Regions from separate parts of the Citrobacter sp. C1 genome, predicted to be linked through region 2. Evidence: predicted binding sites of a transcription regulator. Region 2 holds the regulator's gene; each other region holds the start of a gene.
The links. Region 2 encodes PhoB, which activates phosphate uptake and scavenging genes when phosphate is short. Its sites were predicted from a motif close to CTGTCATAAAACTGNCNNAT; they were not measured.
Positions count from the first base shown of each region.

Region 1: kdgR (DNA-binding transcriptional regulator KdgR) is a predicted target of PhoB. The motif match lies at 2,909-2,928, and genes of this name have one in related genera.
Region 3: uvrB (excinuclease ABC subunit UvrB) is a predicted target of PhoB. The motif match lies at 7,839-7,858, and genes of this name have one in related genera.

Region 1 is NZ_CP115035.1:2,096,873-2,106,964, reverse strand. It holds gene cspE (transcription antiterminator/RNA stability regulator CspE) at 5-214, opposite strand; gene IB214_RS10210 (DUF2627 domain-containing protein) at 227-370, opposite strand; gene IB214_RS10205 (YebO family protein) at 1,010-1,291, opposite strand; gene mgrB (PhoP/PhoQ regulator MgrB) at 1,366-1,509, opposite strand; gene IB214_RS10195 (YobH family protein) at 1,673-1,912, shown strand; gene kdgR (DNA-binding transcriptional regulator KdgR) at 2,026-2,817, opposite strand; gene IB214_RS10185 (MFS transporter) at 2,993-4,366, shown strand; gene htpX (protease HtpX) at 4,416-5,297, opposite strand; gene prc (carboxy terminal-processing peptidase) at 5,490-7,538, opposite strand; gene proQ (RNA chaperone ProQ) at 7,558-8,244, opposite strand; gene IB214_RS10165 (GAF domain-containing protein) at 8,341-8,838, opposite strand; gene yebS (membrane integrity lipid transport subunit YebS) at 8,967-10,092, shown strand, end outside.
Region 2 is NZ_CP115035.1:3,879,870-3,889,961, reverse strand. It holds gene mak (fructokinase) at 1-873, shown strand, start outside; gene araJ (MFS transporter AraJ) at 879-2,063, opposite strand; gene sbcC (exonuclease subunit SbcC) at 2,257-5,388, opposite strand; gene sbcD (exonuclease subunit SbcD) at 5,385-6,587, opposite strand; gene phoB (phosphate response regulator transcription factor PhoB) at 6,780-7,469, shown strand; gene phoR (phosphate regulon sensor histidine kinase PhoR) at 7,520-8,815, shown strand; gene brnQ (branched-chain amino acid transporter carrier protein BrnQ) at 9,228-10,092, shown strand, end outside.
Region 3 is NZ_CP115035.1:3,489,294-3,499,385, reverse strand. It holds gene hutU (urocanate hydratase) at 1-334, shown strand, start outside; gene hutH (histidine ammonia-lyase) at 336-1,856, shown strand; gene IB214_RS16945 (kinase inhibitor) at 1,949-2,425, opposite strand; gene bioA (adenosylmethionine--8-amino-7-oxononanoate transaminase) at 2,483-3,772, opposite strand; gene bioB (biotin synthase BioB) at 3,849-4,889, shown strand; gene bioF (8-amino-7-oxononanoate synthase) at 4,886-6,040, shown strand; gene bioC (malonyl-ACP O-methyltransferase BioC) at 6,027-6,782, shown strand; gene bioD (dethiobiotin synthase) at 6,775-7,455, shown strand; gene uvrB (excinuclease ABC subunit UvrB) at 8,088-10,092, shown strand, end outside.

The DNA.
Region 1 (10,092 bases), 1.8 Mb from region 2:
TCGATCAGATAGCTGTTACGTTAACAGCAGCCGGACCTTTCTGGCCGTCCTGAATTTCGAACTCAACGTTCTGGCCTTCAGCCAGAGTTTTGAAGCCGTTACCCTGGATTGCAGAGAAGTGTACGAACACATCTTTGCTGCCATCAGCAGGAGTAATGAAACCAAAACCTTTAGACTCGTTGAACCACTTAACTTGACCTTTAATCTTTGCCATTTGCAAAATTCCTTAGAGTATTTTCTTCGCCCGCAGGCATAACATAGATAAAACTGAGACATTACTGCTTGAGGCACTAATATAAGGTTCGGCAGAGAAGCGGTATTCAACGTCAACGTGTTTACTCAGGACTTCTTTACTGAAAATGCCACACATAAACAGAACTGTACCTCGTTTAACCCAAAACGTGTTATCACATACAACGATAATAATGGCAAGCCATTTTTAAACGTGTCTCGATCGGTCGCACAAATCCCGAAGTTCATCTCACGACAACTGCACAGTTATGCGCCAGACCGAGTCTGGATATATTCTCACCGCTCCCGCCCTGCCCCGGCTGGCATACGCAGCAGCCGCGACATGTCTACCATAGCTCACCTTGTGAGGTTGTTCCAGACTCACTGATGCACCGTGTGCTGAATATCATTTTTTATGCTTAGTAATGCATAATTTGTCACAACGGTAAAAATGAGATCCGTCTTCTGGTTTTGCAGAAAAATAATGAAAGAATGATGACAAAGCACAAAAAAAGTAAGAGAAACGTTTCGCTGATAATAAAAACGATCACTATCACAAAAATGGCATAATCATATTATTAACGTATGGGTAATTATATTTAACACCACGTACAGGCACAGAATTAATCGGCCAACATGAATTGATGGAAGAACGTTATCGACAGTTCACCGCGCGAACCGCGTGGAGGTCGCAGAAGAAAATGATATGACAGGGTTAACGACAGGATGGAATATCTGAGAACAGCGTCATCAGACGCCCACCCTGTCTTTCAGTTGACTAACGTTCTGCTACCAGGCGAATGATACTTTCATCTTCATCCTGGTTTTTCACTGCAGGTTCTGCGGCTTTTTCAGGTTCGTTAGCTTCACAAAGACGACGAAGCAATGCGTTCTGTCGTTTTTGTTGATCTAACAACGCTTCAAGTAACTCGATCTGCTCATTAGTTCGTGAGCTTGCCCGATTGATGAAGAACCACAGCACAAGCCCGATAACCAGAACCACCACCGATACCACTAAAGACGCAAAACTTAGCGCGCCAGAGTTCAAAACTTCGTTCATTTTACCACCTCAATGTAGACAGCGTAGTTTACCACTGCCGCACAAGAAGGTAATCAACTGTTGCTAAAATGCGCTTACCAGGGAATAAATTTATTGATGGCACAAATTCCGTTGAAAAATTGTACGTCCTGATCGCACATGATGTTGAACACCTGCGCCCACATCAGTATGCATACCAGTACGACAATGATCAGCACCACCCACCGAATTTTTTTCACTCCAACTCCACTCTCCGAATCCACATCTTATGCGACTAAATTATCATGCGTTACCTAAACCCAACGTTAACCTTAGCGGCATAAATATTTTTAGGAATGATTCACTTGTTTCATTCAGTGTACAAGCTAATCTTATAATAACGAGAAAAGATAAGAGGTTGTAATGCGTCTGATTATTCGCGCAATTGTATTGCTGGCTCTGGTTTGGATTGGTTTATTACTGAGTGGCTATGGCGTGCTGATAGGGAGTAAGGAGAACGCAGCAGGACTGGGTCTGCAATGCAAGTACCTGACGGCACGGGGCACCAGCACCGCACAGTACGTACATACCAGCAGCGGTATCATCGGCTTGTCGGACTGTCCCCTGTTAAGGAAAAGCACCGTCATTGTCGATAACGGTTAATATTGAAGCAAGAAAATTACCTGTTATTGGTGTCGGCTTGTATTAATTTTGCTCATTTAAAAAGCCCCGGTACAAAATACCTGGGGCTTTTGACCTATTGCGTATAAATCAAATCAGAATGGATAATCGTTATAACCCATTTGTTCTGAAATTTTTCGCGCAGCCGTGTGCAGCATTTCGACATATTCGTGTAAACGCTCTTCAGAAAAACGCAGAGTCGGGAATGAAATACTCAAACCTGCGATGACCACACCGAAACGATCAAAGACCGGAACGCCGATGCAGCGCAGTCCTTCTTCCTGCTCTTCGTTGTCTTCACCGTAGCCTTGCTCACGCACTTTATCCAGCAGCAGCAGCAACTCATCAGTGCTGGTGATCGTACGGTCGGTGCTGCGTTTGTATTCCACGCCTTCAAGAATCTGTTTTACTTCGTCACGGTCACGCCATGCCAGCAGTACTTTACCGATCGCCGTGCTGTATAACGGGTTACGACGTCCTACGCGAGAATACATGCGTAAATTGTACATCGAGTCGATTTTATGGATGTAGACAATGCTGTCTTCGTCCAGCGCACCGAGGTGGACCGTCTCTTTAGTTAAACGCGACAGTTCACGCATCTGAATATCAGCGCTACGGATCAGATCGACGTTTTGCAACGCGCGAGCGCCCAGTTCAAACAGTTTCAGGGTCAGAGAGTATTTCTCAGACTCACCTTCCTGTGCCACATAACCCAGCGTTTTCATGGTCTGTAAAAAGCGATAAACGGTGCTTTTAGACATCATGACGCGTTGCGACAATTCGGTTATACCAATTTCGCGCTCTTCACCCAGCGCCTGCAGAATGCCAAAAACCTTCAGCACGGAAGAAACAGAATCGGGTTGTTTATCCAGATCTGCGATAGCCATTTATCACCTCATTACGAGTGTTTTATAAAAATCAGAACCGGTTTTTATTATAATTTCACGTACCGATGCTCGCAATCCATCTTTGCCCACTTAGTTACAAATCTGCGACATAACACCTGAATATCAATGCTAAAATTATTATTCTCATCATAATTTCCGACAATATTGACTTCCTATGGATAAATTTCAGGCCGATGGCCTGCCGCTGCCCCAACGATATGGCGCAATATTAACCATTATTATGGGTATTTCGATGGCCGTACTGGATGGCGCAATTGCCAATGTTGCCCTGCCGACAATTGCCGCCGATCTTCAGGCCTCCCCCGCCAGTTCAATCTGGGTCGTTAATGCCTATCAAATTGCGATAGTGGTTTCACTACTCTCATTTTCTTTTTTGGGCGACATGTTTGGCTACCGACGTATTTATAAATGCGGACTGGTCGTTTTTCTGCTCGCATCTCTCTTCTGCGCATTATCAGATTCCCTGCAGATGCTTACGCTGGCGCGTGTGGCACAAGGGTTTGGCGGAGCCGCATTAATGAGCGTGAATACGGCGCTGATCCGGCTTATTTACCCTCAACGCCAACTGGGGCGCGGAATGGGTATTAATTCATTCATCGTGGCGGTCTCGTCTGCTGCAGGTCCGACTATTGCCGCGGCGATCCTCTCCATTGCCTCATGGAAATGGTTGTTTTTGATTAACGTACCGCTTGGGATTATTGCTCTACTGCTGGCTATGCGCTTTTTGCCCGCAAACGCTGCACGCAGCAATAAACCCCGTTTTGATTTACCCAGCGCGGTGATGAATGCGTTAACGTTCGGTTTGCTGATAACTGCACTCAGTGGGTTTGCCCAGGGACAGTCACTCACGCTAATCGGGGCTGAACTGGCGGGACTTCTCGTGGTGGGCTATTTCTTTGTCCGTCGACAGCTGTCACTACCTGTACCGCTGTTACCGGTTGATCTGCTGCGCATACCGCTTTTTTCGCTCTCCATCGGCACCTCGATCTGTTCATTCTGCGCGCAAATGTTGGCCATGGTCTCTCTCCCCTTCTTTTTACAAACCGTGTTGGGTCGTAGTGAAGTTGAAACAGGTCTGTTGTTGACCCCATGGCCGCTGGCCACCATGGTTATGGCACCGCTGGCGGGTTACCTGATTGAACGCGTCCACGCCGGGCTTTTAGGGGCATTAGGCATGGTAGTGATGGCGTGCGGGTTATTTTCTCTGGTGTTGCTGCCCTCCGCCCCGTCGGACTTCAATATTATCTGGCCGATGATCCTGTGCGGTGCTGGCTTTGGTCTGTTCCAGTCACCAAACAACCATACCATCATCACTTCCGCGCCGCGTGAACGCAGCGGTGGCGCAAGCGGGATGCTGGGAACGGCGCGTTTACTGGGTCAAAGCACCGGTGCCGCGTTAGTGGCGTTGATGTTGAATCAGTTTGGCGACAGCGGTACCCACATGTCTCTGCTGGCGGCTGGCATTCTGGCGACGCTTGCCGCTATTGTCAGCGGACTGCGGATCACCCAACCTCGGATTCAGGCGTAAAAAAAGCGCGTCTAACGACGCGCTTCTTCATTATTTAACCTGCTGCGGGTTATTTCAGGTATTCCCCACTGCGCAGCGCTTCAATACGCTTATCCAGCGGCGGGTGAGTCATAAACAGCTCACTCAGCGACTTAGATTTACCGTTGATGCAGAAGGCCATCATGCTGGTTGCTTCCTGCGGCTCATAGCTGGTTTTCAGCCGCTGCAGCGCAGCAATCATTTTCTCACGACCCACCAGTTTGGCAGAGCCTGCATCCGCATGGAATTCACGATGACGTGAGAACCACATGGTAATAATGCTCGCCAGAATACCAAACACCAGCTCCAGCACCGTCGCTACCGCGAAATAGATTAGCGGGTTGCCGTTGCTACCCTCACCTTCTTCACGGTTTCCGCCCATAAAGCCGGCGGCGAGTTGCGCCAGAATACGTGAGATAAAGATAACAAAGGTGTTCACCACGCCCTGGATCAGCGTCATGGTAACCATATCGCCATTGGCAATGTGGCTAATTTCATGTGCGATAACGGCTTCGGCTTCATCGGGACTCATGTTTTGCAACAAGCCGGTGCTGACAGCCACCAGCGACGCATCCCGGCGAGCACCGGTCGCAAACGCGTTAATATCTGGCGCATGGTAAATAGCCACCTGCGGCATAGCGATCCCAGCCTGACGAGCCTGAGTTGCTACAGTATTCATCAGCCAGCGTTCTCTTTCATTACGGGGCTGTTCAATTACTTCCCCACCAACGGACTTTAACGCCATCCATTTGGACATCAGCAGCGAAATAAAGGAACCACCAAAACCAAACAGCAGAGCCATAATCAACAAGCCTTGAACGCTGCTTGACTGAATCCCTGTCAGGCTCAATACCAGCCCGAAAACGACCATCACAGCCAGGTTCGTCAGCAGGAAGAGCGCGATTCGCATCATAATTTTCTTTTAACCTCAATTTAACAAAACGCACTATGCGATTACCCATATCGTATGGGTCTTACGGCTATTTTCAAGCATGCATACGTGCTAAGTCAGTAGAAAGACACAACTTTACATTTTACCGTATCAGACTGACGACTTCATACGCTTGTTAAAAAAACAGGCACAATTTCTTGTGCCTGTTGGATATTACTGTTTGGTCGCAGACTGTTCCGCTGGCTTGTCTTTTTCAAGACGCGCCAGGTCGAGCGCGATTTTCACCGTCTCATCGAGATACGGATCCGGTTCCTGGTAATCCTTCGGCAGATCGTCCAGTTTCTTCAGCGGCGGTTTACCTTCACGCTTCAAACGATCGTTGATACGCGCCAGACGCAGGGCATCATCTTCGTTATTCTCTTTCTCACGCTGAGCGTAATTCAGAGACGCGATGTTGCGCTTATCTTTCAGGGCATTGAAACGAGCAATATCCTTCATGATGTACTGGAACTCAGGATCTTTAACGATACGCGCATTATGTTCTTTCAGTAATTCAGGACCAAACGGCGTTAAATTATCTGACTTCGCATAGGTTGCAGCATCAACGCTATCCCACGGTAAGGCGTTATCTTCGAACTTCTCACCGGTTTCAGTTTCTTCATTGCCTGTCGGCATGATGATATCCGGCGTCACGCCCTTACGTTGCGTGCTGCCACCGTTAACACGGTAGAATTTCTGGATAGTGTACTGAACGGAACCCAGCGCTGGCCATTCCGGACGCAGCATCTGATCGTAGATACGGTTCAGAGAACGGTACTGCTGCACGGTGCCTTTACCAAAGGTCGGTTCCCCGACGATTAACGCACGGCCGTAATCCTGCATTGCCGCGGCAAAAATCTCAGAAGCAGAAGCACTGAAACGGTCAACCAGCACCACCAGCGGGCCTTTATAGTAAACAACGCCGTCGGTATCACTGTCTTCGCGCACTTTACCGTTATTGTCGCGAACCTGAACAACAGGGCCAGAAGGAATAAACAGACCGGAAAGCGATACGGCTTCGGTCAGTGCACCACCACCGTTAGTGCGCAAATCGATGATCACGCTGCTAACATTCTGTTTTTCCAGCTTCTGCAGCTGAACTTTAACGTCATCCGTCAAGCCAACGTAGAAACCGGGAATATCGAGCACACCGACTTTTTCTTTGCCAACGGTTTTGACCGACATTTTAACAGCACGGTCTTCCAGACGAATACGTTCACGCGTTAGCGTAACGGTACGTGTCTTGGTGCCTTTACCGGCAGGCAGGATTTCAAGGCGAACCTTGCTACCCTTTGGTCCTTTGATCAGCGCGACAACGTCATCGAGACGCCAGCCAATCACATCAACGACGCCTTTACCAGCCTGGCCGACGCCAACAATACGATCGCCTACGCTTATCGCCTTGCTTTTGGCTGCCGGACCACCCGCTACCATTGAATTAATAACGGTATAGTCATCATCCATTTGCAGAACCGCGCCAATACCTTCCAGAGACAGGCTCATTTCGGTATTGAACTGTTCGGTATTCCGCGGAGACAGGTAGTTGGTATGCGGATCGATTTCACGCGCAAACGCCGTCATCGCCAGTGAGAACACATCTTCACTGTTAGTCTGCGCCAGACGGCGAATAGCAAATTTGTAACGACGGGTCAGCGTTTCACGAATTTCGGCATCGGTTTTACCGGTCAGTTTCAGGCTAAGTTCATCGAATTTAACCTTACCGTCCCACAATGCGTTTAGCTCGGCTTCGCTTTTTGGCCATGGGGCCTTGCTGCGATCGAGGTTAAACGTGTCGTTACCGGTGAAATCCATTGGACGCGCCAGCACGCTTAACGCGTACTGGTAACGTTCAAACCGGCGCTTTTGCGCCAGATTGTAGAGATCGTAAAAGACATCCAGCTTGCCCGTGCGCAGTTCATCACCGATGACGGTTTTCTTTTTAGCAAACTGCTCTATATCGCTCGCTAACAGCACGTTATGGCTGTAGTCGAGCAGATTCAGATAGCGGTCAAAAATTTTTGCCGAAAACGCCTGATCCAGATCGAACTGGCGATAATGAGAACGAGTAAAACGCGATGTGACACGTTCGCTCACCGTCGCGTGCTGCGTTTCTTCCTTCAGTATGGGGAGTTGATCGGCACGCGTGATGTCTTCCACAGCGAGTGCCTGGCCTGCTAATGCAAGCAGACCAGCTAACGCAGTAAGCCTAAAAAAAGTGTTCATGCCAGGCCAGGCCTCCGTTTCAGAACACCAAGTGTTCTGCGCGTACAATCAAAGACATACCCGAATTCAGCTGTACACGGACGCCATCTTTGGTGATTTCTAATACGGTGGCATCCATCGCATTATTACCTGCTTTCACCTTTAAAGACTGCCCTACCTTCAGCACTGAAATATCAGACACTGGGGTATGCTGTTCTTCGCGAGGAGCACGCGGTGCTTGAGCGGCCGGTTTTTCAGCGCGAGGTTTACGCTCTGCACCTTCTTTACGACGCGGAGCAGGACGCGGCTTACGCTCGCGACGCGGTGCGCCGTCTTTTTCACCCGCAGCAGCTGCCGCTTCGCGTTTTTTCGCCTGTTGCTCGGCACGTTGCGCCTGAACGCGGGCTTTTGCTTCTTCAAGCTGTTTGCGCGCATGTTCGACGTGTTGCTCATCCAGCTCACCACATGGGTTGCCGTCGAGATCGACACGCGTTGCGCCCAGCTTAACGCCATACAGATAGCGCCAGCTTGAAGTGTAGAGACGTAAGGCAGAACGAAGCTGTGTCTTGCTGAGGTTCATTTCACCCTCAACACGCTCTACCAGATCCTGAAAAATGCCAATTTTCAGCGGGCGCGCTTCGCCTTCCGCACTAAAACATTGCGGGAAGCGTTCGGCCAGAAACGCGATAACTTCTTTACTGCTATTCAACTTAGGTTGATTTTCCATGAAATTTCCTGATTACAACGGACGTAGCCAACAAGCGCAGGCATGAACAGGCGTCATTATAATGACGTCATCAGTAATTGCTACGTTATCCGTTGATTATCCTGCGACGGTCGCAAAGAATTTTTTGTAATCCGTCATTGCAAGCACGGTTTCAAGCTGTGCCACAAGCGTACGCAGCCCCTGTTCATCCTCTTCAGTAAAGCGGCCAAACGCTGTGCTATCAATATCCAGCACGCCGATTATCTGATTTTCAACCATGATTGGCAGGACGATTTCAGCATTGCTGGCGGCATCGCAAGCAATGTGCCCGTCAAAGTTGTGAACGTCTTCAATGCGCTGAACCTGGTTCTGCGCCACCGCTGTACCACACACGCCACGCCCAACAGGGATACGCACACAGGCGATCTTTCCCTGGAAGGGACCGAGCACCAGCGTGTCGTTTTCGAGCAGATAAAAACCAGCCCAGTTCACTTCTGAAAGACGTTCGTACAACAAGGCGCTGGTATTTGCCAACGTTGCCAGAAAACTGGTTTCACCTGCCATCAATGCGCGAAAATCACGGTTCAGATCCGTGTATAGCTCTATTTTGTTCATTATGTAATCACTTAGTTGTCTTACTTAAAACTGCAGCCTACTAAAATAAACATTAAATGCGTTAATGCTCAAGATCATTCCCGTCATGGGTTAAGATAACATTACTCTAACACTTTGATCCGCGATACATGGCCCTAAATACTCCACGCATCAAGCCATCCAAAAAAATAGCGATCAGGTCCGTCGGTGAGGCGCTACCCCGTGCGCACTACCAGCGTTGCCCCGAATGCGACATGCTATTTAGCTTGCCGAAAATGCGTTCGCACCAAAGTGCATACTGTCCCCGCTGTCAGGCAAAAATTCGTGACGGACGCGACTGGTCATTAACACGGCTGGCGGCAATGGCCTTCACCATGCTGCTGCTGATGCCTTTTGCCTGGGGAGAGCCGCTGTTACACATCTTTTTATTAGGCATTCGTATTGACGCCAATGTGGTTCAGGGGATCTGGCAAATGACCCGCCAGGGTGATCCACTCACCGCCTCCTTCGTGCTCTTTTGCGTGATGGGCGCGCCGATAATACTTGTCTCGTCCATTGCTTATCTGTGGTTAGGCAACATTCTCGGTATGAACCTGCGCCCGGTCCTGCTGATGCTGGAAAGGCTCAAAGAGTGGGTCATGCTCGACATTTACCTGGTCGGTATCGGCGTCGCGTCGATCAAAGTGCAGGACTACGCTTTCCTGCTGCCGGGCGTGGGACTGTATGCTTTTCTTGCGCTGGTGATCCTCAGTATTCTGACGCTGTCGCACCTCAACGTGGAACAGTTGTGGGACCGTTTTTACCCGCAAAGACCCGCACGGCGCCCCGATGAACAGCTTCGCGTGTGCCTCGGCTGCCATTTTACAGGCTATCCGGACACCCGCAGTCGCTGCCCGCGTTGCCATATTCCGTTGCGCTGGCGCAGGAATCAAAGCATACAAAAGTGCTGGGCCGCGCTGCTGGCCTCGATTGTCCTGCTGCTGCCTGCTAATCTGCTGCCCATCTCGGTTATTTACGTTAACGGATCCCGGCAGGAAGACACGATCCTGTCCGGCATTATGTCGCTGGCAAGCAGCAATGTTGGTGTCGCGGCAATCGTCTTTATCGCCAGTATTTTGGTGCCTTTCACCAAAGTGATCGTGATGCTTACCCTATTGATTAGCATCCATTTTAAATGTGAACAGGGCTTACGCACGCGCATTCTGCTACTGCGCATAGTGACGTGGATTGGCCGCTGGTCAATGTTGGATCTGTTTGTTATTGCCTTAACCATGT
Region 2 (10,092 bases):
GAAGTTATCGCGCTGAGTGATGCGGGGGAGCAACTTTTCCGCCATCGCCTGCCCACGCCGCGTGATGACTACCGGCAAACCATAGAAACTATTGCCGCACTGGTGGATATGGCGGAAAAAGCCACCGGACAGACCGGAACCGTTGGTATGGGGATCCCCGGATCGATTTCCCCTTACACGGGGGTGGTGAAGAATGCCAACTCAACCTGGCTCAATGGGCAGCCTTTTGACAAAGACTTAAGCGTGCGTCTGAACCGGGAGGTCCGTCTGGCTAACGATGCTAACTGCCTGGCGGTCTCTGAAGCGGTAGACGGCGCTGCGGCGGGCGCGCAAACGGTGTTCGCGGTGATTATCGGTACCGGCTGCGGCTCCGGGGTGGCGTTTAATGGTCGGGCGCATATCGGCGGCAACGGTACTGCGGGTGAGTGGGGGCATAATCCGCTGCCGTGGATGGACGAAGATGAATTGCGCTATCGGCAGGAAGTACCGTGTTACTGCGGGAAGCAAGGTTGTATTGAAACCTTCATCTCCGGGACCGGGTTCGCCACGGATTATCATCGCCTGAGCGGTAATAAACTGAAAGGTAGCGATATTATTCGGCTGGTGAGCGAAGGTGATGTGCTGGCGGAACAGGCGTTACGCCGCTATGAATTGCGCCTGGCAAAATCGTTGGCTCATGTGGTGAACATCCTTGACCCGGACGTCATCGTGCTGGGGGGCGGGATGAGTAATGTCGACAGGTTGTATCAGACCGTTCCGTCATTGATTAAACAGTTCGTCTTTGGCAGTGAGTGTGAAACGCCTTTACGCAAGGCGTTGCACGGTGATTCCAGCGGGGTTCGCGGTGCGGCCTGGCTGTGGCCGCAGGGGTAATTTTGCTATGCCGGATGGCGCTTATCCGGCATACAATTTACGCCTGTAGGGCGGTTCAGACGCCCATACAGCAGCAGCGATGACATGGCGGAAAACGACAGCAGGGCCGCTGGGAGGGTTACGTAGTTGTAGGCAAAACCCAGCGTCAGCATCATGCCGCCGCAGTATGCGCCAACCGCGCTACCGAGGTTAAAGGCCATTTGCCCACCGGCGGCACCCAGCAGTTCGCCGCCTTTCGCATTTTGCAGCAGCAAAATTTGTAGCGGGGCCGACAGCGCAAACAGACCCGCGCAGCAAATAAAGGCGAAGGTCAGCGACGCGGCTTTCATATCGCCGACGAAAAACAGTATCACCAGGGCCAGAACAATCACGAAGTCGGTCACCACCGCAATGCGCAGCGGCGTATAGCGGCCCGAAATCCGCCCACTCAGCAGATTGCCCAGCACCATGCCTAATCCAGCCAGCATCATGATGAAGGTCATCAGCGCTTCAGAAAAACCGGAGATATACATCATGTATGGCTTCACATAGCTAAACCAGGCGAACACGCCGGCGTTGCCAAACATCGTAGCGGAGAAAATAAGCCACGGTGCCGGGCTTTTCAGAAAGTGAAATTGCTCTCGCAGTTTGCCTTTTGCTTCGTCACTGATGTTGGGCACCCAGAAGGCAATCGACGCAATGACTGCAATGTTAAACACGGCGATCAGCAAAAAGGTGTAGCGCCAGCTAAATGCCTGACTCAGCCAGGTACCGACGGGAATGCCAATCAGGTTGGCGACGGTCATCCCACTGACCATGCCAGCGACGGCGGCGGTGACTTTCCCCGGGCGTGCGAGTTTAGTCAGAATAATGGCCCCGACGCCAAAGAATGCACCGTGCGGAAAACCGGAAACCAGCCTGCCGACCGCCAGCATAAAATAGGATGAGGAGAGGGTGAAGATGGCGTTACCTATTACACACAACGTGACCAGAAACAGCAGAATATGTTTCAGCGAAAAGCGGTTGGAAAAGATCGCAATAATCGGCGCGCCCAGCACCACGCCGAAGGCGTAAAACGAAATCATGTGGCCCGCCGCAGGAATGGAAATTCCTACATCTCGCGCCAGCTCGGTTAACACACCCATGATGCCAAACTCGGCCATGCCCAGCCCAAACGTCCCGAGGGCTAAAGAGAAAATCACTTTTTTCATACGACCTGCCAGCAATATCAGCGCAGATGTGCGCCACAGCGGCGAACGTTCGCCGCCAATAAGAGCATAGCTTGCGGATAAGTGAAATGAAATGCCATTTCATATCCGTCTCTGAGTATGCAATATTATGCTACATATTGTGCCGGATGGCGCTAACGCTTATCCGGCCTGTGAAGCTGCACCCGTCTGTCGACTACTCCACCGCAAACATCTTGTCGAGTTTGCTATAACCCAGCCCGTTGATTTTCTTCACCTTGATTTGCACCGGAATGCGTTCTTTCATGGCCTCGACGTGGCTTATAACGCCAATGGTTTTGCCGGTGGCATTTAGCGCATCCAGCGCGTCCAACGCGGTATCCAGCGTTTCGCTGTCCAGCGTGCCAAAACCTTCATCAAGGAACAGGGAGTCAATGCGCGTTTTGTGGCTGACCAGATCGGACAGTGCCAGGGCCAGGGCCAGACTTACCAGGAAGCTTTCACCGCCGGACAGCGTGCGGGTATCGCGAACGGCGTCGGCTTGCCAGGTATCAACCACTTCCAGCTCCAGCGCTTCGCTGGCTTTTCGCTGTAGCAGATAGCGACCGTGCAGGCGGGTCAGTTGATTGTTAGCCAACCACACCAGGTTATCCAGCGTCAGGCCTTGGGCAAACTTGCGGAATTTATCCCCTTCTTTCGAGCCAATTAGCGCATTCAGATAGCCCCAGTCTTCGACCTGGCTGGCCGCCTCTTTAATCTGCTGCATTAATGCCTGCTGACGCTGGCGGTTATCGCTGTCCTGCTTAAGCTGCTGGCGTAACTCCCCCTGTTGGGTGGTGTTCTCTCGCAGTTGTTGCGCCAGTTGTTGCAGCCGGGCTTGCAGGGTTTGTGCGTCGGCGTCCAGCCCCTCCGGGCGCAGCGCCTGATGCGTCTGCAGTTGTTGGCTGGCTTGCCCGGACAGCGCCGTTGCCTGCTGCGATTGATTTTCCAGCGTCTGTTTTAACTGCTCAAGGCGGCGGACGGTGTCGTCGTCCAGCAGCGCGGCAAGGAACGCCTCTTGATCGGCAAAGCAACTGGCCGCCAGGGCGGCGGTAAATTGCGCCTGCGACTGTTGCAAGCGTTCGCTTTCCAGCGTTTCCTGCTGTTGCTGTGCGGCAAGCTGGCTTTGCAGCGACACGCAGTCGTCGTGAATTTCGCGCCAGTTTTCAGGGATAACCGTTTCGGCTTCTGCGGTGTCCGTTGCCGGAAGCGTGTCGAGCAGCGGCTTCAGGGCGTGAATGCGTTCCTGAATCACGCCATGCTGCGTCTGTTTCTCCTGCCACTGCGCGAATTCGGTTTCGCGGGCGCTTAACCAGGCTGCCTCTGTGCCGTCTTCCGGTGCAGTCAGTGACAGCGCGGACAAGGCGCTTTCCAGCCCCTGATGCGTCGTCGCCAGCTGTTGTTGATACTGGCGTTCCTGTTGTTGCTGATCGTGTAACTGGTTTTCCAGCGTCAGGCGCTGGCTGAGCAGATAAAGCTGGCGCTCGTAGTGCTCCTGTTCGCCCATCCAGCCGGTAATATCCTCCTGAATATTCAGCGTAATATTCAGAGCGGTGCAAACGTCCTGCCACTCTTTAGTGAGTGCTTGCTCTTCCTGAGAGAGCGTCTGTATCTCTTCTGTCTCACGCTGGATTTGCTGTGTCAGGGCATTGACCTGCCCCAGAACCAGCAGACCTTCCTCTTTCAGTGCTGCGACTTCTTTGGCTAACTGGTCGCGACGTTGCTGGTTTGCACTCAGTTCCAGCGCCTGATACTCCGAGACCGCAGGATGTGCAGTAGAGCCGCATAACGGGCAGGGCTGTCCGGCCTGCAAAAGCGCGCGCTCTGCCTCCAGACTTTTGATTTTTTCTTCCTGTTTGCAGAGCGTTTCAACGTCCAGGTAGTGCTGATTTTTTTCTTTATATTGCTGTCGGCGTAGCGCGAGCGTTTCATTGAGCGCGGCCTGCTGCGCCTGCGCTTTTTGCACGCTTTCACCGTTCTGACGCAGACGTTTTTGCAACGGCTGATAGCGAGCATGAAGTGAGGTCAGACGCTGACGGAAAGCCCGTGATTGCGCTTGCTGTTCCATCGCGACCGCAACCTCATCCGCGGTGAGCGTCAGGGCATTTTCCGGCAACGCCGCCAGTTTCTGGCGTAACTCAGCGATACGGGCAGCGAGCGCCGTAAGCTGATGCTTATCGCGACTACGCTGAGAAAAAAGTGCGCGCCAGCCCGCAATCTCCTGGCCCCATAAGCGGAATCGATCATGCTCCGCCAACCACTGCGCCAGTGCGGTAAGTTCGGTCTGAAGTTGCTCGTGGCTGCGCAGTGCACCGTTGCGGATGCGCGCGCGCAGCGAGGTTTTAGCGTGTAAGCGAGTATTTACTTCAATGATCCGCTGCTTTGTTTGCGCCAGGCGTGCAGTCTGCTCCTGCTGGCGATCCCACAGTGGACGAAGCTGGTTGGCAGGCTGAGCGAGCTGGAGTCTTGCCAGCTCAGGCGCGGCGTCCGCAAGCGCCTGTTGGGCCTGCTGCGCTAAGCTAGCCACGCGCTGCTGTTCACGAACCAGTTCTTCGCTGCGCGTAACCCATTGAAAATCTTTCTGCTGATGTTGCTGCTGCGCCAGCAAAATTTTTTCTTCGTCAGTAAGTACCTGCAAACTTTGCTGCAACTGCTGTTGCTGCTCTTCGCTTAACAGTACGACACCCGCCGCCTGCGCTTCGCATATTTCGAGCGTATTGCGCGCCGCTTTGTGTTTTTCAAACACCATTGCCGAAATTTGTCCGTAGATTTCGGTGCCGGTCAGCTCTTCCAGCAGCTCAGCGCGCTCCTTGGGTTTGGCGTTAAGGAAGGCGGCAAATTGCCCCTGCGACAGCAGCATCGAACGCGTAAACCGTCCGTAATCCAGCCCGGTGAGCGTGGCGGTCATGTCCAGTTTATCTTTGATTTTATCGGCGAGGATTTTTCCGTCGGCGCAGCGGGCAAGTTCCACGCGCGGGACCTGCAGATTGCCGTCAGGCTGATTACGCGCCCGATTCTGGCTCCAGAACGCGCGGTAGGCTTCGCCTTTAACTTCGAACTCGACCTCTGCCAGACACTCGGCGGTGTCGCGGGTCATCAGGTCGTTTTGCGACTGTGATACGGTATTCAGGCGCGGTGTCTCGTGGTACAGCGCGAGACAAATCGCATCAAGCAGGGTGGTTTTTCCGGCCCCTGTAGGCCCGGTGATGGCAAACAGACCGTTGCTGGCAAAAGGCTCTGCCGTAAAATCGACTTTCCATTCCCCTTTCAGGGAGTTGAGGTTTTTCAGGCGCAGGCTAAGAATTTTCATGCGTCAGCCTCCCCGGCAAGCGTCTGTAACGTGTCATTAAACAGCTGATTAAGACGTTCCCGCCTCGGCGCTTCCAGTTCCTCCAGCGCCAGACGGCGGTCAAAGACTTCCGTCACGCTCAGTTCGCTCAGCGTTTCACGCCGCTCATTGGCCATAATACGCTCGCGCTGCTCCCGACTGCGGCGCACCAGCAGAACCTCTACCGGCAGGTCTTCCGTCAACGCCTGAATTTTGCGCTGCATGTCGTGCAGGTAATCGTCGGTGGTGATTTCAATATCTAACCAGACGGGCGTTTGCAGCTCTACATCGCGCCATTGCTCAAGCTGGGCGGTAATGGCGGCTAAATCGCCTTTCAATACTGCCAGCGGCTGCGTGACCGGTACGGTGAGATTGTCGACGGTATGTAGCTTGCCGTCTTCGAAGCTCACCAGATGCACGCCTTTGCTTTTGCCACATTCGTCAAAACTGAGGGCAATCGGCGAGCCACAGTAGCGAATATGTTCTGTTCCGCCGATGACCTGCGCCCGGTGAATATGTCCCAACGCGATGTAATCTGCTGGCGGGAAATTCTGCGCCGGAAAGGCATCCAGTGTGCCAATATAAATGTCACGTACCGCGTCACTTTTGCTGGCACCGACGGTCGTCAGGTGCCCGGTTGCAATGATCGGCAGGTTGCGTTCACCGCGCAGTTCACAGGCGTCCAGGTACTGCTGCTGGTAATAGTCGGTAATTGCCCCCAGCAAATGCTGTTGTTTTTCGCTGCCGGTGAGTCCCGCCTGGCTGGTGATGATGTCGCGTGGGCGTAAAAAGGGAATCGGGCACAGCACGGCGCCTGGCGTGCCGTCGCGGCGTTTCAGTATTTGCGGTCCATGGCCTGCGCTGGCGACCACCGTGGTGTTCAGAAACGCCAAAATATCGCGTGATTCATTAAGCGTGGCGACCGAGTCATGGTTGCCTGCCAGCACCACCAGGTGGCAGCCTGTTTGCTGCAAATTGACGACAAAGCGGTTGTAAATCTCGCGGGCATAGCTCGGCGGTGAGCCGGTATCAAAAATATCGCCTGCCACAATAATGGCATCCACCTGATGGGATTGTGCGGTCTCCAGCAGCCAGTCAAGAAAGGCCTGATGCTCGGCGGCGCGGCTCTTGCTGTAGAAGTTTTGGCCCAGATGCCAGTCTGAGGTATGAAGGATGCGCATACGAGTTCCATGACGAAAAAGCAATGAGGGGGATTATACCCTTGCAATGGCGTGAATATCTTGTTTCCGGGCTGTCATAATTCAACAACATTGGTTAAGCCTGGACTATCTTTTTCATAAATCTGTCATAAATCTGACGCATAATGGCGGCGTATAGAGGGTATGAACGATTAAATTAAAACAGGGCAAATCATGGCGAGACGTATTCTGGTCGTAGAAGATGAAGCTCCAATTCGTGAAATGGTCTGCTTCGTGCTCGAGCAAAACGGGTTCCAACCTGTAGAAGCCGAAGACTATGACAGTGCGGTGAATCAACTCAATGAACCCTGGCCGGATCTTATCCTGCTTGACTGGATGCTTCCCGGTGGCTCGGGGTTACAGTTCATTAAACACCTCAAACGTGAAGCGATGACGCGGGACATCCCGGTGATGATGCTGACGGCAAGAGGTGATGAAGAAGATCGCGTACGTGGGCTGGAAACCGGTGCGGATGACTATATCACCAAGCCGTTTTCGCCGAAGGAGCTGGTGGCGCGCATTAAAGCCGTACTGCGTCGTATTTCACCAATGGCGGTTGAAGAAGTTATTGAGATGCAGGGGCTGAGCCTTGATCCCACCTCGCATCGTGTAATGACCGGCGAAGAACCGCTGGATATGGGGCCAACTGAGTTCAAACTGCTGCATTTCTTTATGACTCATCCTGAGCGCGTCTACAGCCGCGAACAACTACTTAATCATGTCTGGGGCACCAACGTGTACGTAGAAGACCGGACGGTTGACGTGCATATCCGCCGCTTGCGTAAGGCGCTGGAGCACAGCGGCCACGATCGCATGGTGCAGACGGTACGCGGAACGGGATACCGTTTTTCAACCCGCTTCTGACCGGCACGGAAAATAGCCCATTAGATCAAGTTGTATAGGGAGTGCGACGTTTGCTGGAACGATTGTCATGGAAAAGGCTGGTACTGGAGCTGATACTTTGCTGCATTCCGGCTTTTATCCTTAGTGCTTTTTTCGGTTATCTGCCGTGGTTTTTACTGGCATCGGTAACGGGTCTGCTTATCTGGCATTTCTGGAATTTACTGCGTTTGTCCTGGTGGCTGTGGGTCGACAGGAGTATGACGCCTCCGCCGGGGCGGGGCAGTTGGGAACCGCTGCTTTACGGCCTGCATCAAATGCAACTGCGTAACAAAAAACGCCGCCGCGAACTGGGTAATCTGATTAAGCGTTTTCGCAGCGGGGCTGAATCGCTGCCTGATGCGGTGGTACTGACCACCGAAGAGGGTGGGATTTTCTGGTGTAACGGCCTGGCACAGCAGGTTCTGGGACTGCGTTGGCCGGACGATAGTGGGCAAAATATTCTTAACCTGCTTCGCTACCCGGAATTTACCTCATACCTGAAAACGCGCGACTTTAGTCGGCCAATTAATTTGGTACTTAATACCGGGCGGCATCTGGAAATTAGGGTGATGCCGTATACCGACAAGCAGTTGCTGATGGTGGCGCGCGATGTCACGCAGATGCACCAACTGGAAGGCGCGCGGCGTAATTTCTTTGCCAACGCCAGCCACGAGTTGCGTACGCCGCTGACGGTGCTGCAAGGTTATCTGGAGATGATGCAGGAGCATCCCCTGGAAGGGGCAACGCGAGAGAAAGCGCTGGATACCATGCGTGAGCAAACGCAGCGTATGGAAGGGCTGGTGAAACAGCTGCTGACGCTATCGAAAATAGAAGCCGCACCGACACTGCCGCAGAATGAAAAAGTGGATGTGCCGATGATACTGCGCGTGGCTGAGCACGAAGCACAAACGCTGAGCCAGAATAAACACACGTTTACCTTCGACGTGGATAATCGCCTGAGCGTGATGGGTAACGAGGAGCAACTGCGTAGCGCAATCTCGAATCTTATCTATAACGCGGTGAACCATACGCCGGCGGGAACGCACATCACCGTGCGCTGGCAGCGGGCGACGGCGGGAGCCGAGTTCAGCGTCGAAGATAATGGGCCAGGGATTGCGCCTGAGCACATTCCTCGTTTGACCGAGCGTTTCTACCGCGTGGATAAAGCGCGATCGCGGCAAACGGGCGGTAGCGGGCTGGGGCTGGCTATTGTGAAGCATGCTTTAAATCATCACGACAGCCGATTGAATATCGAGAGTACGCCGGGCAAAGGGACGCGGTTTAGCTTTGTGCTAGCGGAACGTTTACTTGCCAAAAGTAACGATTGAGGCGTATCCGTAAGATTATCTTTCCAAAAGCCAGCGAAAGCTGGCTTTTTTACGCGGGTCAATACAGTCATCCTGAATTTTACGACGTCTGATTGTTTTTTGTTCGCATTATTACCCATACCTTTTTCCCGGAAATGGTGTTTTGTTCTAACTGGATTTTTCATATCGCTATATTGTTCTGGTTTTTAGATCCCACCTTGCTTTAAAACGTTATAAGCGTTTAAATTGCGCACCATGTGCTGTCATACCGACTGCATTTACGCGGTAAATCGAAAAACTATTCTTCGCCGCGCCCGGCTGGGAGAATTTCCCGCTGGAATTGATTAAAAATGCCGCTGTATCGTCCCAAAAGGGAAGGGCAAAAATTTAACCTTTACAACACCACATTCACATCCACAGGCTGTAAGACTTTATGACCCATCAGTTAAAATCGCGCGATATCATCGCACTGGGATTTATGACATTTGCACTGTTTGTAGGTGCAGGTAACATTATTTTCCCCCCAATGGTTGGTTTGCAGGCCGGCGAACACGTCTGGACTGCGGCTTTTGGCTTTCTGATTACCGCTGTTGGCCTGCCGGTGCTCACCGTTGTGGCGCTGGCGAAAGTCGGCGGTGGTGTAGACAGCCTCAGCACTCCGATCGGCAAAGTGGCCGGTTTAGTACTGGCTACCGTCTGTTATCTGGCCGTTGGGCCGTTATTTGCAACGCCGCGTACCGCAACGGTCTCCTTTGAAGTGGGGATTGCCCCGCTGACAGGTGACTCCGCGCTGCCGCTGTTTATCTACAGCGTGGTCTATTTCGCGATTGTCATCCTGGTGTCGCTCTATCCGGGCAAACTGCTGGATACCGTGGGGAATTTCCTCGCGCCGCTGAAAATTCTGGCGCTGGTTGTGCTGTCTGTTGCTGCGATTATCTGGCCTGCCGGTCCGATCAGCAATGCCATGGAAGCCTATCAAACTGCGGCGTTTTCCAACGGCTTCGTGAACGGCTATCTGACGATGGATACGCTGGGGGCGATGGTCTTTGGTATTGTTATCGTGAACGCCGCGCGTTCGCGTGGCGTTACTGAAGCACGTCTACTGACACGTTATACCGTCTGGGCAGGTTTGATGGCTGGTGTCGGCTTAACGCTGCTGTACCTCGCCTTGTTCCGTCTGGGTTCAGACAGCGCGATTCTGGTCGATCAGTCTGCTAACGGCGCGGCAATTCTGCATGCGTATGTTCAGCACACCTTCGGCGGTGCAGGTAGCCTGCTGCTGGCCGCGTTGATTTTCA
Region 3 (10,092 bases), 390 kb from region 2:
CCCAAACCGTGAAACCGAAGCCATGCGCGACGGTTCTGACGCCGTGTCCGACTGGCCTTTGCTTAACGCGCTGCTCAATACCGCCAGCGGGGCAACCTGGGTGTCGCTGCACCACGGCGGCGGGGTCGGCATGGGCTTCTCGCAACATGCGGGGATGGTAATTGTGTGTGACGGCACCGATGAAGCCGCCGCGCGTATTGCCCGGGTTCTGCATAACGATCCGGCCACGGGCGTCATGCGTCACGCAGACGCCGGGTATGACATCGCGGTGGAATGTGCCGTTGAACAAGGATTGAATTTACCGATGATTGCCGGGACGCAGGGGAAAGACTGAAATGACTAAGCTTACGTTAACACCAGGTCATCTGAGTTTTACGCAGCTACGGGAGATCTGGCAGCAGCCGGTACAATTGAGTCTGGACCCCAGCGCGGTTGATGCCGTCAACGCCAGCGTGGCCTGCGTGAATAATATTGTTGCCGAAGGGCGAACGGCCTACGGCATCAATACGGGATTTGGCCTGCTGGCCCAGACCCGTATCGCCACGGAAGATCTGCAAAATCTTCAGCGCTCACTGGTGCTTTCACATGCTGCTGGCGTTGGCAACGCGCTGGATGATGCCATGGTGCGTCTGATCATGGTGCTGAAAATCAACAGCCTGGCGCGCGGTTTCTCCGGTATTCGCCTGAGCGTGATTGAAGCGTTAATTGCGCTGGTGAACGCCGAAGTTTACCCGCTGATCCCAGCGAAAGGTTCTGTCGGCGCATCGGGCGATCTGGCCCCGCTGGCGCACATGTCGCTGACTTTGCTAGGTGAGGGGAAAGCACGCTGGCAGGGGGAATGGCTCCCGGCGACGCAGGCACTGAAAAAAGCCGGACTGGAGCCGATTACGCTGGAGGCAAAAGAGGGGCTGGCGCTGCTGAACGGGACTCAGGCGTCCACCGCCTTTGCCCTGCGTGGGTTGATTGAAGCCCAGGAGCTGTTTGCCTCCGCGACGGTGTGCGGCGCGCTGACGACCGAAGCGGTGCTGGGCTCACGTCGTCCGTTTGACCCTCGCATTCATGCCGCGCGTGGACAGCGTGGGCAGATTGACGCCGCTATGTTGTATCGTCATGTGCTGACCGACGCCAGTGCGCTGTCGCAATCCCATCATAACTGTGAAAAAGTGCAGGATCCGTATTCCCTGCGCTGTCAGCCGCAGGTGATGGGCGCGTGCCTGACGCAAATGCGCCAGGTGATGGACGTACTGTTAGTTGAAGCCAACGCTGTGTCGGACAACCCGCTGGTGTTTGCCGAAGAAGGGGATGTGATTTCCGGCGGTAACTTCCATGCCGAGCCGGTGGCGATGGCGGCGGATAATCTGGCGCTGGCGATCGCGGAAATTGGTGCGCTATCAGAGCGGCGTATTGCGCTGATGATGGATAAACACATGTCGCAGTTGCCGCCATTCCTGGTCAAAAATGGTGGGGTTAACTCTGGCTTTATGATTGCGCAGGTCACTGCCGCCGCGCTGGCCAGTGAAAACAAAGCGCTGGCACACCCGCACAGCGTAGACAGCCTGCCCACGTCGGCCAACCAGGAAGATCATGTTTCCATGGCACCTGCGGCTGGTCGCCGACTGTGGGAGATGGCGGCAAATACGCGCGGTGTGATAGCCGTGGAGTGGCTGGCGGCCTGTCAGGGGATCGATTTACGTGAAGGACTGACCTCAAGCCCGCTGCTGGAACAGGCGCGTCAGGCCTTGCGCGAACAGGTTTCACATTATACCCAGGACCGTTTTTTCGCTCCGGATATCGAGTGTGCGACCGAGCTGTTAGCGCAAGGAACGCTGTTGAAATTGTTGCCTGAATTTCTGTAGCAAATTGCCTGATGGCGACGCTGATGCGTCTTATCAGGCCTACGGTCTGCCTGGTAGGCCGGATGAGGCGAAGCCGACATCCGGCACTACGCTTAACTGAACATCGCGGTAATTGACGCGCTGGCGAGCGAATGGAAATGGACGTTAAATCCGACCATCGCGCCGCTGGCGCCCTCATCGACATCAAGACGCTCCACATCCAGCGCGTGAACCGTAAAGATATAGCGATGCGTTTCCCCTTTTGGCGGTGCCGCGCCGCCGTAGCCAGCTTTACCAAAGTCCGTGCGCGTTTGCAGCACGCCTTCCGGCAACGCAACCAATCCGGAGCCGTACCCTTGCGGCAGAACCCGGGTATCTGCAGGCAGGTTAACCACCACCCAGTGCCACCAGCCGGAGCCGGTTGGTGCATCAGGATCGTAACAGGTCACGACAAAACTTTTGGTCCCGGCGGGCACATCGTCCCACGCCAGATGCGGGGAAATATTGTCCCCGTCATACCCCATGCCGTTTAAAACGTGGCGATGCGGGAGTTTGTCCCCGTCGCGCAGATCGTTACTGATAAGTTTCATGCCGACTCCTCTCGTTAGCCAAAAAGTGTAGCCAGAAAACGCACAGTTTACCGCCGATTAATCGCTAAAAAATGTTGCATTGTGCACGGCGTCGTTCACCGCCTGGGTCAGACGACGCAGTTGCTCGGGCTGGATAATATACGGTGGCATCAGGTAGATAAGCTTGCCAAACGGTCTGACCCATACGCCCTGATCGACAAAGAACTTCTGCAACGCCGCCATCTTCACCGGGTGGGTGGTTTCTATCACGCCGATGGCACCGAGAACGCGCACGTCGGCGACATACGCCGAATCCGCCGCCGGTGCCAGTTCACGGCGCAGTTGCGCTTCGATTGCAGCCACCTGTGAGCGCCACTCGCCCGACTCCAGCAGAGACAAACTGGCGGAGGCGACGGCGCAGGCCAGCGGATTGCCCATAAACGTCGGACCGTGCATAAAGCAGCCCGCTTCGCCGTTACTGATGGTTTCCGCCACCTGGCGAGTGGTCAGGGTGGCAGAAAGGGTCATTGTCCCGCCGGTTAACGCTTTGCCGAGACATAAAATATCCGGTGTAATGTCGGCGTGTTCACAGGCAAATAGCTTACCGGTGCGGCCAAAGCCGGTGGCGATTTCGTCGGCAATCAGCAGAATACCTTCGCGATCGCACATCTTACGGATGCGCTTTAACCACTCGGGATGGTACATGCGCATGCCGCCTGCACCCTGAACGACAGGCTCCAGGATCACTGCCGCAATCTCGTGGCGATGGGCCGCCATCAGACGGGCAAAGGGCACCATATCCAGCTCATCCCACTCGCCGCCCATCCGGCTTTGCGGGGCTGGGGCGAACAGGTTTTCCGGCAGATACCCTTTCCACAGACTGTGCATTGAGTTGTCAGGATCGCAGACCGACATCGCCCCGAAGGTGTCACCGTGGTACCCGTTACGGAACGTCAGGAAACGCTGGCGAGATTCGCCTTTTGCCTGCCAGTACTGCAGCGCCATTTTCATCGCTACTTCCACGGCAACGGAGCCTGAGTCCGCGAGGAAAACGCATTCCAGTGGTTCTGGCGTCATGGCAACCAGCTGGCGGCACAGTGCAATGGCCGGGGCATGGGTAATGCCGCCAAACATCACGTGTGACATGGCGTCGATTTGCGTTTTCATCGCGGCGTTCAGCTGCGGGTGATTGTAACCGTGGATCGCCGCCCACCAGGACGACATCCCGTCAATCAGTCTCTCGCCGCTGGCTAAAATCAGTTCACAACCTTCAGCGCGCGCTACCGGATACACCGGCAGTGGGGAGGTCATCGAGGTGTAAGGGTGCCAGATATGGCGTTGGTCAAAGGCAAGATCGTCCGTTGTCATAATCGACTTGTAAACCAAATTAAAAAGATTTAGGTTTACGAGTCTACACGAAACTCAAAATGAAACGAACACCAATATGGCTCATTCTTCTCGCTGGACAATGTCGCAAGTTACCGAATTATTTGAAAAACCACTGCTGGATCTGCTGTTTGAAGCGCAACAGATCCACCGTCAGCACTTTGACCCGCAGCAGGTACAGGTCAGTACGTTGTTGTCGATAAAAACCGGCGCTTGTCCGGAAGACTGCAAATATTGCCCACAAAGTTCCCGCTATAAAACCGGTCTGGAAACCGAGCGTTTAATGGAAGTTGAGCAGGTACTGGACTCTGCGCGTAAGGCCAAACAAGCCGGTTCAACGCGTTTCTGCATGGGCGCGGCGTGGAAGAATCCACACGAGCGCGATATGCCTTACCTGGAACAAATGGTGCAGGGCGTGAAAGAACTGGGGCTGGAAGCCTGTATGACGTTGGGTACGCTGGACGAAACGCAGGCGCAGCGTCTGGCCAGCGCGGGTCTCGACTACTACAACCACAACCTCGACACCTCGCCGGAGTTTTACGGCAATATCATCACTACCCGTTCGTATCAGGAACGCCTGGATACGCTGGATAAAGTGCGTGAAGCCGGGATTAAAGTCTGCTCTGGCGGCATTGTCGGCTTAGGCGAAACGGTCACTGACCGCGCCGGGTTGCTGCTGCAGCTGGCAAACCTGCCCACTCCGCCGGAAAGCGTCCCCATCAATATGCTGGTGAAGGTGAAGGGCACGCCGCTGGCGGATAATGACGATGTGGATGCGTTTGATTTTATCCGCACCATCGCCGTGGCGCGCATCATGATGCCGACCTCGTATGTCCGTCTGTCTGCAGGACGCGAACAAATGAACGAACAGACCCAGGCCATGTGCTTTATGGCCGGGGCTAACTCGATTTTCTACGGCTGTAAACTGCTGACCACGCCGAACCCGAACGAAGATAAAGACCTGCTGCTGTTCCGCAAGCTGGGCCTGAATCCCCAGCAAACGGCGGTGCTGGCGGGCGATAACGAACAGCAGCAGCGTCTGGAACAGGCCCTGCGCACTCCAGACACTGACGATTACTACAACGCGGCAACTGTATGACCTGGCAGCAAAAAATTGACGATGCGCTGGCGGCGCGTCGTTCTGCCGATGCTCTGCGCCGTCGTCATGCGGTGATGCAGGGCGCCGGGCGTTGGTTGCAGGCAGATGGTCGTCAATATCTGAATTTTTCCAGTAACGATTACCTTGGGCTAAGCCACCATCCGCAGATCGTCTGTGCGTGGCAGCAAGGGGCCGACCGATTTGGCGTCGGCAGCGGCGGCTCAGGGCATGTCAGCGGTTATTCCATAGCGCATCAGGCGCTGGAAGACGAACTGGCACAATGGCTGGGCTATTCACGCGCGCTGCTGTTTACCTCCGGGTTTGCCGCCAATCAGGCGGTGATTGCCGCGCTGATGGGTAAACAGGATCGCATTGTTGCAGACCGACTCAGCCACGCTTCGCTGCTGGAGGCCGCCAGTCTGAGCCCGGCCATGCTGCGCCGCTTTACCCATAACGACACTCAGCATTTAGCTCGTCTGCTGGCGGCTCCCTGTCCGGGGCAACAGCTGGTGGTCACCGAAGGTGTATTCAGCATGGACGGCGACAGCGCGCCGCTGGCGCAAATCCACGCCGAGGCGCAGCGCCAGGAGGCGTGGCTGCTGGTGGATGATGCCCACGGTATTGGCGTCACCGGTGAGGAAGGACGCGGCTCGTGCTGGCAGCAGCAGGTCAAGCCCGAGCTGCTGGTGGTGACCTTCGGCAAAGGCTTTGGCGTCAGCGGGGCGGCCATTCTCTGCTCTGACAGCGTGGCCGATTATCTGCTGCAGTTTGCTCGCCATCTGATTTACAGCACCAGTATGCCCCCGGCGCAGGCTCAGGCGTTGCGCGCCGCGCTGGCGGTGATCCGCAGCCCTGAAGGCGACGAGCGCCGGGAAAAGCTGGCGATGCTTATCCAGCGTTTTCGTGCCGGTATGACGAACCCTGATTTGCTGCTGGCACAGTCAGACAGCGCCATTCAGCCACTGATCGTCGGCGATAACCAAAAAGCGTTGCAGCTGGCGCAGACGTTACGCGATCGGGGTTGCTGGGTGACGGCAATCCGGCCACCTACCGTGCCGGTTGGTACTGCCAGACTGCGACTGACGCTGACTCAGGCGCATGAAGCTCAGGATATCGACCGCTTGCTGGAGGTGCTGCATGACGCAGGTTGATAAGCAGGCCATTGCCGCCGCGTTCGGACGCGCTGCCTCCCACTACGAACAACACGCTGAATTACAGCGCCAAAGCGCCGATGCGTTACTGGCGCGGCTGGCGGGGCGGCAGTATGCCCGCGTGCTGGATGCCGGCTGCGGGCCAGGTCGTATGAGTCGCTACTGGCGAGAGCAGGGGAGCGAGGTCAGCGCCCTGGATTTGTCTGCGCCTATGCTAGCGCAAGCCCTGCGGCACGATGCGGCGCACCATTATCTGCTGGCTGATATTGAGGCCATTCCGCAAGATACCGCGACGTTTGACCTGGCCTGGAGCAATCTGGCCGTGCAATGGTGCGGCGATTTACGCCACGCATTAGGCGAACTCTACCGGGTCGTGCGCCCCGGCGGGACGGTGGCCTTCAGCACCCTGGCGCATGGCTCGATGCCGGAACTGCGTCAGGCGTGGCAGGCGGTGGATAACCGGGCGCACGCCAACCGTTTTTTACCCGTCGAACAGCTGGAAAACGCGCTGCACGGCTGGGAGGTTGAGTATCAGATGCAGGCCGTCACGCTGTGGTTTGACGATGCGCTGAGCGCCATGCGTTCGCTCAAAGGCATTGGCGCGACGCATTTGCATGAAGGTCGCGAACAGCGCGTGCTGACCCGCTCACAGCTGCAACAGTTACAGTTAGCCTGGCCCCAGCAGCAGGGGAAATACCCGCTGACGTACCATCTTTTTTGGGGAGTGATTCAACGTGACTAAAACGTATTTTGTCACCGGGACGGACACCGAGGTCGGTAAAACCATCGCCAGCTGTGCATTGTTACAGGCGGCAGGACAGTTGGGCTACCGGACCGTGGGCTACAAGCCGGTCGCCTCGGGCAGTGAAATGACGGCAGACGGCCTGCGTAACAGCGATGCCCTGGCGTTGCAGCGGAACAGTACGTTGGCAGTGGACTATGCGGCCATCAATCCGTATACCTTCGCCGAACCCACGTCACCGCATATTATCAGCGCCGATGAAGGGCGACCGATTCAGGCCCCGGTGATGTCTGCCGGTTTACGCGTCCTGGAGAAACAGGCCGATTGGGTGCTGGTAGAAGGGGCCGGGGGATGGTTGACCCCGCTTTCGCCGACGCTGAGCTTTGCCGACTGGGTGCAAACGGAACAATTGCCGGTGATTCTGGTGGTGGGCGTGAAGCTCGGCTGTATCAATCATGCCCTCCTGACCGCGCAGGCGATACGCCAGGCCGGGCTGACGCTGGTCGGCTGGGTTGCCAATGACGTAACCCCGCCAGGGAAGCGTCACGCTGAATACATGGCGACGCTGAGGCGCACACTTGCGGCACCGCTGCTGGGCGAGATCCCGTGGCTGTCAGCGACGCCGGAGCGGGCAGAGACCGGACGCTATATCGATCTGAGCACGCTGCCTTAGGCGCCATTCTGGTGCGGATAGGCTGCTGTGGCCTGCCCGTGTTAACGCCCTGGGCAGGCAAAAAAATGATGAAAATGCGAGCAGGATCTCGACTGCTCCAGCCCGCTTCGTTAGCTGATAAATATCAAAATTTAGCGATAATTTTTTTTTATTCGACCAAAAAAGGACATCGATACGTTTCTGCCAGGCGGCAGTCAGCACGGGCTGGAGACAGTTATCCACTATTCCTGTGGATAACCTTGTGCATTAGAGTTAGAAAACACTATGTAAGCGAGAGAAGACGCGGCCTGCGACTAAATTGCTGCGAAAGACGGCTTGAGGAAATAGTTATTCAAATACAGATTGTTAGATAAAAGCAATGGCTGTCGCGGAAGTGTCATCTGTTGCCATAAAACTTTCATCTCCTGGCTTGACAAATGTTAAAAAAGTCATAGGTCTGGGGATAACACATTTTTGCTGGTGTTTTATCTTGCCTGCGGTGAAATTTTAGCCCGCCGTGATGGGGGTTAAGGGGGCGTAACAGAAATATTGTGGTGTGTTACTGTTTTTTCATCCAGTATATTTTACTGGCAAAATCTACTGCTGCGAGTAAAATTAGACACCTGCCCGCCCATTGCTTCAGGTAGCTGCTCATGAGTAAACCGTTCAAACTGAATTCCGCTTTTAAACCCTCTGGCGATCAGCCTGAGGCGATTCGTCGCCTGGAAGAAGGGCTGGAGGATGGTCTGGCGCATCAGACGCTGCTGGGCGTAACGGGTTCGGGGAAAACGTTCACCATCGCCAACGTCATTGCGGACCTCCAGCGGCCAACCATGGTGCTGGCACCCAACAAGACGCTGGCGGCCCAGCTTTATGGCGAGATGAAAGAATTCTTCCCGGATAACGCGGTAGAGTATTTTGTCTCCTACTACGACTATTACCAGCCGGAAGCGTACGTACCGAGTTCTGATACATTCATCGAGAAAGATGCGTCGGTCAACGAACACATCGAGCAAATGCGACTGTCGGCGACCAAGGCGCTGCTGGAGCGTCGGGATGTCATTGTGGTGGCCTCGGTTTCCGCGATCTATGGTCTGGGCGACCCGGACCTGTATTTGAAAATGATGCTGCACCTGACGGTCGGCATGATCATCGACCAGCGCGCCATTTTGCGGCGGCTGGCGGAGCTGCAATATACCCGCAACGATCAGGCATTTCAGCGCGGGACGTTCCGTGTGCGCGGTGAAGTGATAGACATCTTCCCGGCAGAATCTGACGACATTGCGCTGCGCGTGGAGCTGTTTGATGAAGAAGTGGAGCGCCTGTCGCTGTTTGACCCGCTGACCGGGCAGGTTGAATCCAGCATTCCACGCTTTACCGTCTACCCTAAAACGCACTACGTTACGCCACGCGAACGCATTGTGCAGGCGATGGAAGACATTAAGGTCGAGCTTGCCGAGCGGCGTAAAAACCTGCTGGCGAACAACAAGTTGCTGGAAGAACAGCGCTTAAGCCAGCGTACGCAGTTCGATCTGGAGATGATGAACGAACTGGGCTACTGTTCGGGCATTGAAAACTATTCCCGCTATCTCTCCGGGCGCGGGCCTGGCGAGCCGCCGCCGACGCTGTTTGACTACCTGCCAGCCGATGGCCTGCTGGTGGTCGATGAATCCCACGTGACTATTCCGCAAATCGGCGGTATGTATCGCGGCGACCGGGCGCGAAAAGAGACGCTGGTCGAGTACGGTTTTCGTCTGCCGTCAGCACTGGATAACCGCCCGTTGAAGTTTGAAGAGTTTGAGGCGCTGGCCCCGCAAACCATCTATGTCTCCGCCACGCCGGGCAACTATGAGCTGGAGAAATCCGGCGATGACGTCGTTGATCAGGTAGTACGACCGACCGGCCTGCTGGATCCAGTGATTGAAGTGCGCCCGGTGGCAACACAGGTCGATGACCTGCTGTCTGAAATTCGTATCCGCGCGGCGATCAACGAACGTGTACTGGTGACGACGCTAACCAAGCGGATGGCGGAAGACCTCACGGAATACCTCGAAGAGCACGGCGAGCGGGTGCGTTATCTGCACTCGGACATCGACACCGTGGAGCGTATGGAAATCATTCGTGACCTGCGTCTGGGCGAGTTTGACGTACTGGTGGGTATAAACCTGTTACGAGAAGGTCTGGACATGCCTGAGGTCTCTCTGGTGGCGATTCTGGACGCCGACAAAGAAGGGTTCCTGCGTTCTGAGCGATCGCTGATCCAGACTATCGGCCGTGCGGCACGTAACATCAACGGTAAAGCGATCCTCTACGGCGATAAAATTACGGCCTCAATGGCAAAGGCGATCGGCGAAACCGAACGGCGTCGTGAGAAGCAGCATCAGTACAACGAAGAGCATGGTATTACGCCGCAGGGGCTGAACAAGAAGGTGGTCGACATTCTGGCGCTGGGGCAAAATATTGCCAAGACCAAAGCCAAGGGCCGAGGCAAGTCGCGTTCCGGCGCGAAGTCCGAGGTGGTTGAATTGGATATGACGCCGAAGGCGCTGCAGCAGAAAATCCATGAACTGGAAGGGCAGATGATGAAGCACGCGCAGAACCTGGAGTTTGAAGAAGCTGCTCAAATCCGCGATCAGCTGCACCAGCTGCGCGAGCTGT